One region of the Streptomyces sp. NPDC020489 genome, then DNA from elsewhere that is predicted to be linked to it. Evidence: riboswitches for the same ligand, from Rfam matches in the RefSeq annotation. Region 1 holds a riboswitch; each other region holds the start of a gene.
What was found. A riboswitch is a leader RNA that binds a small molecule or an ion and turns the genes downstream of it on or off. The one in region 1 is predicted to bind cobalamin.
Positions count from the first base shown of each region.

Region 2: linked by a shared signal. The riboswitch ahead of ACH41F_RS01805 (prenyltransferase/squalene oxidase repeat-containing protein) and the one ahead of ACH41F_RS38600 (cobalamin biosynthesis protein) in region 1 are both predicted to bind cobalamin.
Region 3: linked by a shared signal. The riboswitch ahead of ACH41F_RS07885 (energy-coupling factor ABC transporter permease) and the one ahead of ACH41F_RS38600 (cobalamin biosynthesis protein) in region 1 are both predicted to bind cobalamin.

Region 1 is NZ_JBIRUZ010000021.1:74,021-77,280, reverse strand. Features, by position in the region: gene ACH41F_RS38610 (inorganic phosphate transporter) at 1-749, shown strand, start outside; gene ACH41F_RS38605 (hypothetical protein) at 787-1,008, shown strand; cobalamin riboswitch at 1,350-1,483, shown strand; gene ACH41F_RS38600 (cobalamin biosynthesis protein) at 1,584-2,525, shown strand; gene ACH41F_RS38595 (cobyric acid synthase) at 2,522-3,260, shown strand, end outside.
Region 2 is NZ_JBIRUZ010000001.1:406,957-410,216, forward strand. Features, by position in the region: gene ACH41F_RS01795 (energy-coupling factor transporter transmembrane component T) at 1-137, opposite strand, end outside; gene ACH41F_RS01800 (SCO2322 family protein) at 127-780, opposite strand; gene ACH41F_RS01805 (prenyltransferase/squalene oxidase repeat-containing protein) at 777-2,009, opposite strand; cobalamin riboswitch at 2,127-2,260, opposite strand; gene ACH41F_RS01810 (nuclear transport factor 2 family protein) at 2,448-2,921, opposite strand; gene ACH41F_RS01815 (MBL fold metallo-hydrolase) at 2,993-3,260, opposite strand, start outside.
Region 3 is NZ_JBIRUZ010000003.1:162,432-165,691, reverse strand. Features, by position in the region: gene ACH41F_RS07890 (pyridoxal phosphate-dependent aminotransferase) at 1-1,037, opposite strand, end outside; cobalamin riboswitch at 1,315-1,500, shown strand; gene ACH41F_RS07885 (energy-coupling factor ABC transporter permease) at 1,530-2,240, shown strand; gene ACH41F_RS07880 (energy-coupling factor ABC transporter substrate-binding protein) at 2,237-2,596, shown strand; gene cbiQ (cobalt ECF transporter T component CbiQ) at 2,603-3,260, shown strand, end outside.

The DNA.
Region 1 (3,260 bases):
AGGGCAGCAAGTCCTCCGAGAAGGGCTACCGCGCGGGCCAGATCGCCTCGGCCGGCCTGGTCTCCCTCGCCCACGGCACGAACGACGCGCAGAAGACCATGGGCATCATCACGCTCGCCCTGGTCGCCGGCGGTGCCGTCGCCCCCGACTCCGACCCGCCGATGTGGGTCATCCTCTCCGCGGGTCTCGCCATCGCGCTCGGCACCTACCTCGGCGGGTGGCGCATCATCCGCACCATGGGCAAGGGCCTGACCGACCTCCAGCCGCAGCAGGGCTTCGCCGCCCAGACCTCCGCGGCCACGGTCATCCTCGCCTCCTCGCACCTCGGCTTCTCCCTCTCCACCACCCACTCGGTCTCGGGTTCGGTGATGGGCGCCGGTCTCGGCCGCAAGGGCGGCGTGGTGCGCTGGTCGACCGCGACCCGGATGTTCGTGGCGTGGGGCCTGACGCTCCCGGCCGCGGCACTCGTGGGCGCCATCGCCGAGTCCGTCTGCGACCTCGGCAGCTGGGGCACGGCCCTGGTGGCGGTCTTCCTCGTCGGCTCCAGCGCGGCGATCTGGAAGATCTCGCGCCGCGAGGTCGTCGACCACACCAACGTCAACGAGAGCGAGGAGCCGGCCGGCGTCGTCACCACGGCGATCGCCGCGGTCACCCCGCCCCCCGCCGGCACGGTGACCGAGGACCTCACGGCCACCATCCCCGCCCCGATCGCCGCGACGGCGGAGCCGGCCCCGCCGGCCGCCGTCTGAGCCCCACGCACCCCACGTCAACGAAGGAATCACCGGCATGAAGATCGACTGGGAAGCGCTGGGCTCCGTCTTCGGCGTCAGCCTCGTGGTCACCGTGGCTCTCGTGGCCCTCTTCACCCTCGGCATCAAGGGCCTGACCCGCCAGGAACAGGCCTCGGCCCAGGGCGGCTCCGCCGCTCTCGCGGTCACCGGCGCATACGCCTGCTTCGCCGCCTGCGCGGCGGCGGTGGCGTACGGGATCTATCTGATCGTCGCCTGAGGCGACGCGCACGGCCCTCGTGGGGTGGGGGGGGGGGGGGCCGGCCCCCCCCCCCCCCCCCGGGGCCCCCCCCCCCCCCCCCCGGGGGGGGGGGGCGCCCCCCCCCCCCCCCCCCCCCCCCCCCCCACCCCGGCCCCACCCGCGGGGTCGCCCGCGGGGGGGGGGGGGGGGGTTTGGGTGGTTTTTGGGCGGGGGGGGGGGGGGCCCCCCCCCGCCGGGGGGGGGGGGGGGGCGGGTGCCCCGCCCCCCACCCCACGTTTTCGTGACAGCCGCGACGGCCCGTATGTGGGCCTCGGCACACTCCCCCGCCCCAGGTCAACGGCAAGTTGACGGCCCTTCCGGGCCCGTGGTGGACTGCCGGGGCCATGTACGACGGCATGGAGAGGAAGCCGGTGCGAGTCCGGCGCGGTCCCGCCACTGTCACCGGGGTAGGTAGCCCCGGGAGCCAGGAACTCTCGTCGTCGGTCTCGTCGAACCAGGGCGTGGACACCCTGAGTGAGGACATATCACCATGCTCGCCTGCCGTCTGAGGTACCGCTCCAGGTCGCTGCCCGACCCCACGGCCGGTTGAGCCGATGCGTGCCGATCGCGTCTTCGCGTACGGCGCCGCCGCCGGACTTCTCGGGGACCTGCTGCTCGGTGATCCACGCCGGGGGCATCCGGTCGCCGCGTTCGGGCGGGCCGCGGGCGCCGTGGAGCGGGTGCTGTGGCGGGACCACCGGGGGTGGGGGGCGCTGCACACCGCGGTGTGCGCCGGGGGCGTCGTGGCGCTCGGTGCCGTGGCGCAGCACGTCGTACGTCCCTCCCGTACCGCCTCCTTGGCGCTGACCGGCGTCGCCACCTGGGCCGTCGTCGGGGGTACCTCGCTCGCTCGTGAGGCCCGGGTCATCGGGCGGGCCCTGGCCGCCGGGGACGTCGAGGCGGCCCGGGAGCGGCTGCCGCATCTGTGCGGGCGGGACCCGCAGGCCCTCGACGCCGACGGGATCGCCCGGGCCGTCGTGGAGTCCGTCGCCGAGAACACCTCCGACGCCGTCGTCGGGGCGCTGGTGTGGGGGGCCGTCGCCGGGGTGCCGGGACTGCTGGGCTTCCGGGCCGTCAACACGCTGGACGCGATGGTCGGGCACAAGTCCCCCCGCTACCGGCGCTACGGGTGGGCCTCGGCGCGGCTGGACGACGTCGCGGGGTGGCCCGGGGCGCGGCTGACCGCCGTCCTCGCGACGGTGGCCGGCGGCGATCCGCGCGGTGCCGTGCGGGCCTGGCGTGCCGACGCGCGCCGCCATCCGAGTCCCAACGCCGGTCCTGTGGAGGCCTCGTTCGCGGGGGCGCTCGGGGTGCGGCTGGGCGGGACGTTGTCGTACGCGGGGCGGGTGGAGCACCGGCCCGTGCTGAATGGGGAGGGGCGATCCGTGGAGGTCACGGACATCGAGCGGGCCGTACGGCTGTCGCGCCGGGTCGGGCTGCTGGCGCTCGGCGTGGGTGTCGCCGCGCGGGCCGTCGTGCAGGGGCGCAGGTCATGAGCGGCGGGGGGCTTCTCGTCGCCGGGACCACCTCCGACGCCGGCAAGAGCGTCGTGACCGCCGGGATCTGCCGGTGGCTGGTGCGCCAGGGGGTCAAGGTCGCGCCGTTCAAGGCGCAGAACATGTCCCTCAACTCGTTCGTGACGCGGGAGGGCGCCGAGATCGGGCGGGCGCAGGCCATGCAGGCCCAGGCCTGCCGCGTCGAGCCGACCGCGCTGATGAACCCCGTGCTGCTCAAGCCCGGTGGCGAGCAGAGCAGTCAGGTCGTCCTGCTCGGCAAGCCGGTGGGCGAGCTGAGCGCACGCGGGTACCACGGCGGACGCCAGCAGCGGCTGCTCGGCACCGTGCTGGACTGTCTCGCCGAACTGCGGGGCACGTATGACGCGGTGATCTGTGAGGGCGCGGGCAGTCCGGCCGAGATCAACCTGCGGCGCACCGACATCGTGAACATGGGCATCGCCCGCAATGCCGGGCTGCCCGTGCTCGTCGTCGGTGACATCGACCGCGGTGGGGTCTTCGCGTCCTTCTTCGGGACCGTCGCCCTGCTGTCCGAGGCGGACCAGAAGCTCGTCGCCGGGTTCCTCGTGAACAAGTTCCGGGGGGACGTGTCCCTCCTCGAACCCGGGCTCGACATGCTGCACGGCCTCACCGGGCGGCGCACCTACGGCGTGCTGCCCTTCCGGCACGGGCTCGGCATCGACGAGGAGGACGGGCTGCGGGTGTCCCTGCGCGGGA
Region 2 (3,260 bases), on a different contig from region 1:
GCGACACCGAGGGAGAGTGCCCAGAGCCACCAGGCGCCGGGGTGCAGCGGCGTGGCGGCGGAAGGGAGCCGTGCGGCGCCGCCGGGGGCGAGCCGCGGGGCGCGGCCGTCGCCGCGGCGCCCGGGCTCAGCGCGCATTCCGGCGCCGCCTCGCCTGCCACACCGCCGCCGCGCCGAGTGCCGCCACGGCCGCGGCGCCGGCGAAGACGCCCACCGACGGGCCGGCGCCGCCGTCGTCCTTCTCGGAGGGCTGAGCGGACTCGGTCTCCGGCTTCTTCCCCGACGCCACCTGCTCCCCGCACCCCGCCCGCGGATACCCGGCGATGGCGCACAGCAGGGCGTCGGAGCCGTACCGCAGGGGTGGGGCGACCGCCGCCAGGGCCTCCGCCGTGGTCGCGTCGGTGGCGACCACCGCGCACGCCGTCCGCGCCCGCGGCGGGGTCTCACCGGAGGGCGCGTCCGACGTTGTACCGAAGTCGACGACCAGCGCGACGCGCTTGCGGCCGTCCTCGGCCGGGGTGTGCGCGCAGATCGTGGCGAAGGACGCCGTGCCGCGGGGCTTCGCGGCGTCCGCGGAGTCCTCGCTGACGGCGAACCGGAAGCCCTGGACGTCCCCGTCGGAGGGGACGGCGGTGGCGGGCCCCTGGGTGGCGTAGGTCCAGGTGCCGCCGGTGCGGTCCCAGAAGGACCAGTAGCGGTAGCCGGTGGCGTGGGCGGCGCCGGTCGCGCCGGTCAGCAGGACCAGCGCGGCCAGGAGCGGGGCGAGGGCTCGGCGGGTCACGGCTGCCGCTTCTTGTTGCGGCCGCTGATCAGGAAGCCGACGCCGATGCCGGCGACGAGTCCGACGCCGATGATCCACCAGACGCTGACACCCTCCTCGTCCTTCTCGGCGGCCTTGTCGTCCGCCTCGGGGGCCCGGCTCTCGTTCGCGGCCGGGACGTCCCGCGGCTGGGGACCGGTGGCGTTCAGCAGGGCCACGAGGTCCGCGCCCCCGAAGTCGCGCGGGTTCAGACCGGCCGCCTGGGCGGCGAGGACGAGCTGCGCGTACGCGGCCGGGCCGCTCTGCTCGGCCCACTTCAGGGCGTGCGCCGCGAGCCAGCGGCCGGAGGCGGTGGCCTCGGTGTGGAAGTCGGCGGCGGAGAGGGCGACGACCGCGTCCGCGGTGTTGCCGTAGTCGGGCTGGTTCTCGCTGCCGGGCAGCACCGAGGTGAGGTGCTTGTCCTTCGCCATGGTCCTGGCGAGGTAGGAGGCGCCGTTGTGCGCGGCCTGCTCGGCGTCGCCGGGCTTCGCGCAGGACGCCGAGGCGGTGTCGTCGTCGGCCTGGATGTTCGTCGGCTGCTCACCGAGCGCGCCGAGCACGGCCGCGGCCGTCGCGTCCGCGTTGGCGGCGAGCTTGCCCTTCTTGTCGGGCTGGTAGGCGAAGGCACCCGCGCCGTCACCGGTGCACGGCAGGGCGAGCTTCAGCAGGGCGTCGTACGGCGTCCTGCCGCCCGTGCGCACCTTCGCGGGCTGCTCGCCGACGGCGGTCAGGGCGCCGATGACCACGGAGGTGGAGTTGGCGTCGCTCGCCCCGCCCGGCATGTAGCCCCAGCCGCCGTCCTTGTTCTGCACGGACTTCAGCCAGGCGACCGCCTTGCCCGGCGCGTCCTGGTGGCCGCCGGTCGCCGCGAGGGCCTGGACGGCGGCGGCCGTGCTGTTGGTGTCGACCATGACCTTGGCGTCACAGGCCTTGGCGGCATCCGCGCGGAAGGCGGGAAAGGCGCCGTTCGCGCACTGCTGGCCGGCCAGCCAGTCCACCGCCTTCTCGGCGGGGTCCACGCCCTGCTCCACCTGCGCGAGCAGGGTCACCGACTGCCGCCACACCCCGTCGTACGTGGGGTCCGCGCTGCCGTACAGCCCGTCCGGTGTCACCACCGACGGCGACGGCGAAGGACTCGCGGCCACGGCCGGTGCGGCGGCCCCGATGACGGCGGTGGCGGCCAGGACCGCGGCGCTGCGGCGGACGTTCATGATCGGCGGGTGCCTCTCCCTGAAAGCGGGGCCGGGCAGCGCGGGACACCCCGGCGGCTCGGCCCCGTATGCCTCGACGGTGCCGCACACCGGCCGGTTGCCGGTGCGCGTGAGCCGGTCACTGGGACCGTACGGGGCGATCCGGCTCGCCCTCGCGCGCTGCGCAGGGCTCACGGTTGCGGGTCAGCGCCGGAATTGCACCGGCTTCCCCCCGTACGGGCGTGATGACGACCCAGCCACTGTACCGGGCCGTAGAAAGCCGCTGAGGGGCGGCTGTGAGCGGCGGTGGTTCCGGGGCCGCGGAGAGCACGGGGAGCCTGATCGGCTCGGGGCGGGCCTGGGACGTGTACGAGATCGACGGGGCGGGGGTGCGGCGGCGACCAGAAGCGGGGGGGATGGTCCGGTAGGCGGGGGGATGGTCAGGCCCGGTCTCCTCGATTACCCGCTCGCCCCGGTCGCCCGAGGTGTCGGGCCGCCGAAGGGCAGGTGCAGGACCCGGGAGGCCAGCAGCCAACTGCCGTTCGCCGTGCGCCGGAACGTGTCCTCGTAGTGCCCGACCTGGACCGGCGGTCCGGAGGGGATCGGGGTCGTGCCGCCGGCGTGGCCGTCGACGCGGTACGTGGTGAAGTACGAGGTCGCGCTCGCGGTGTCGGCGGAGTCGACGGTGACCAGGATGTTCGACATCACCCGCCGCGAGAGCCGGCCGCCGGGGCGCGAGCCGAAGTACTCCCGCAGTGCCGCCCGCCCCTGGAACCGCCGCGCGTCGCCGCCCGGAGAGGGCCACTCCCAGCAGCCGTCCTCGGTGAACAGCTCGGCCACGGAGCCGGGTTCGCCGAGGTCGAGGCGGCGGACGAGGTCGACGATGAGGCGCTCGCAGGCGCGCTCGGCGAGGAGTCGCTCGATGGGGTCCATGATCCTGTGTAGCAGCCGCGGGCGGGCCGGGGCGACCGATCAGGCCACCGGGCCACCGAGGGGAGCGCGGCTCACGTCGCGTTCGGGGCTGCCACCGCCACGTACGTCACCGGCTCGCTCCCCGCGACCGCCTCCGCCCGCCCCAGCTTCACCAGCCGCCGCAGATGGGCCTCGGCCTCCGAGACCGCGATGTTCCGTGATCCGTAGGGGATCTGGTGCCAGGGCCGGTTCCACTCCATGCGCTCGGCGAGCTGCCACGGGGTCAGCGGCGCCGCGAGCAGGGCCAGCAGTCCGGTCAGCCGCTCCTCGTGGTGGGCGAGCAACTCCCGTACCCGGGCG
Region 3 (3,260 bases), on a different contig from region 1:
GCCTCCCGCAGTGCCCGGGCGCAGAACTCCCACGAGGTGAGCCCGGTGCCGCTGACGTCGAAGTAGACGTAGAACGCCCCGTCGGGCGGCACCGGCACCGGCAGCCCGATCCGCGCCAGGCCGTCCAGGACGAGCGCGCGCCGGCGCCCGAACTCGGCGCGCCGCTCCTCACAGACGGCGAGGGAGTCGGGGGTGAAACAGGCCAGGGCGGCGTGCTGGGCCGGGGTGGAGGCGCACAGGAAGTAGTTCTGGGCGAGGCGTTCCAGGGCCGGTACGAGGATCTCCGGGACGACGCACCAGCCGAGCCGCCAGCCGGTCATGCCGAAGTACTTGGAGAAGCTGTTGATGACGACGGCGTCGGGGTCGTACGACAGGGCGCTGCGGGGCGGCCGGTCCTGGTCGTCGTGGTCGCCGAGGTCGAGGTAGATCTCGTCGACGATCCGCCAGGCCTGGCGGTCCCGGACGAGTGCGCACAGCGCGGCCAGCTCGTCGCCCGGTACCGAGGTGCCGGTCGGGTTGGAGGGCGTGGCGACCATGACCCCGCGCGTGCCGTCCGTCCAGTGTTCCCGCACGGAGTCCGCGTCCAGCTGGAAGCGCGAGGCCGCGCTGGTCGGCACCAGCCTGACCCGGGCGCCGAAGCTCTCCATGATCTGCCGGTTGCAGGGGTAGGACGGGTCGCCGATCAGCACCTCGTCCCCGGGGTCGACGAGCGCGGCGGCGCCCAGCACCAGGGCGGCCGAGGCGCCGGCAGTCACGACGACGCGGCCCGGGTCGACGTCGACGCCGTGGCGCTCGCCGTAGAACCCCGCGATCGCCTGCCGCAGGGCGGGCATGCCGAGCGCCTCGGTGTAGCTCATGGGCCGGCCGTCCATGGCCGCGCGCATCGCCTCCACGACGGCCGGGGGCGCGCCGAAGTCGGGCTCGCCGAGGCTGAGCTTGACCACGTGGTGGCCCTGGGCCTCCAGGGCGGCGGCGTGCTTGCCGAACTCCATGGCGTAGAAGGGGGCGACGGACTCGGCCCGCTGCGAGATCCGCATGCGGCGACCTCCGGCTCGACGACGGACGGGACGTGCTGACCCTAAGCGGTCACGAGAGGGGCTGGTCCGCGGGCCCGCCCCTCGGGTCACCTCCTGGCCGTCAGGCCCGGGCGTGCTCCCGGCCGCCGCGGCTGTACGGGGGTGCCGTCGCGCACCGCGGGCGTGGATCCCGCGGTGCGCGCGGCGTTCGGCTCCGCCCCGGTGTGCGCCCGGTACGAGCCGGGGGGCGCCGTCTGCGCGCCCCCTGTCGGCGCTTGCCAGCGCCTTGACGAGGGCACTACTCTCGCCAGGCCTTGGTGAACGGGAAATCCGGTGTGATGCCGGTGCGGCCCTCGCCACTGTGATCGGGAAGTCCGGCTCCGGCCCTCGCGGGCAGCCACTGGGTCCTTGTGACCCGGGAAGGCGGAGCACCGGGCGGTGGGACCCGTGAGCCAGGAGACCGGCCAAGGCGCGTCAACCATCCACGAGGTGCTGGAGAGGGTCTGCTGAGCCATGCACATAGCCGAGGGATTTCTGCCTCCGGCGCACGCGGTCGCCTGGGGCGTCGCGTCCGCGCCATTCGTCGTCCACGGAGTGCGCTCACTCACGCGTGAAGTCAGGGAGCATCCGGAGAGCACCCTGCTCCTCGGCGCCTCGGGCGCCTTCACCTTCGTCCTGTCCGCACTGAAGCTGCCCTCGGTGACGGGCAGTTGCTCCCACCCCACCGGCACGGGCCTGGGCGCCATCCTGTTCCGCCCGCCGATCATGGCGGTGCTGGGCACCATCACCCTGCTCTTCCAGGCGCTGTTGCTGGCCCACGGCGGCCTGACCACGCTGGGCGCGAACGTGTTCTCGATGGCCATCGTCGGGCCCTGGGCCGGATACGGCGTCTACAGACTGCTGCGGCGTCTCGGTGCGCCGCTGATGGTGGCGGTGTTCTTCGGCGCGTTCCTCGCCGACCTGTCCACCTACTGCGTCACCAGCGTGCAGTTGGCGCTCGCCTTCCCCGACCCCGGCAGCGGATTCCTGGGCGCGCTCGGCAAGTTCGGCTCCATCTTCGCCGTCACGCAGATCCCGCTCGCGGTGAGCGAGGGGCTGCTGACGGTGTTCGTGATGCGTCTGCTGGTCCAGTCGAGCAAGGGCGAACTGACGCGGCTGGGCGTGCTGTTGAGCCGTCCGGAGAAGGCCGCGGCCGACACCGGGACGCAGGCGGTGGCCCGATGAGCCGGAACGCGAAGATCAACACGCTGTTGCTGCTCGTCGTGGTGGCGCTCGCCGTGCTGCCGCTGGCCCTCGGGCTGGGCGACCACAAGGAGGAGCCCTTCACGGGCTCCGACTCCGAGGCCGAGACCGCGATCACCGAGATCGAGCCGGACTACGAGCCCTGGTTCTCGCCGCTGTACGAACCGCCGTCCGGCGAGATCGAGTCGGCGCTGTTCGCCCTCCAGGCGGCAGGAGGCGCGGGCGTCCTCGCCTACTACTTCGGACTGCGCCGGGGCCGTCGGCAGGGCGAGGCCCGGGCACTGGCCGGACAGAAGTCCGAGGACGCCCGGGACGAGTCCGCCACCGAGCGGACCTGATCCCGCGTGCTGCCGATCGACGCGGCCGCGCACAGCAGCCACTGGCGCCGCCGCCATCCCGTGGACAAGGCCGTCCTCGGCCTGGGCCTGACGGTCCTGGCCATCTCCCTGCCGCCCTGGCCGGGCGCCGCCCTGGTGCTGCTGACGTCCGTCACCGTCCTCCTGGGCCCGGCGGGGGTGCCCGCCCGGCGGCTGTGGCGCGCCTACCGGGTACCGCTGGGCTTCTGCGCGACCGGGGCGCTCACCCTGTTGGTCCAGGTCGGCGGCCCCGACGGTCTCGTCGCCCCGGCCGACGGCGGCTGGGTGCGCGCCGGGGAGCTGTTGCTGCGGACGTCGGCCGCCTCCCTCGGCGTGCTGCTGTTCGCCTTCACCACCCCCATGTCGGACCTGCTGCCCCGGCTGGTCAGGGCGGGCGTGCCCGCACCCGTCGTGGACGTCGCCCTGGTGACGTACCGGATGAGCTTCCTGCTCCTGGACTCCGTGCGCCGCGTGCGGGAGGCGCAGGCCGCGCGGCTCGGGCACACCGGCCGGGCCGCGGAGTGGCGGTCGCTGGCCGGGCTCGGCGCGACCGCCTTCGTCCGGGCGTTCAGCCGGGCCGCCCGGCTCCAGGACGGTCTCGCCGGACGCGGTTACGACGGCACCTTGCGCGTGCTGGTGCCCGAGG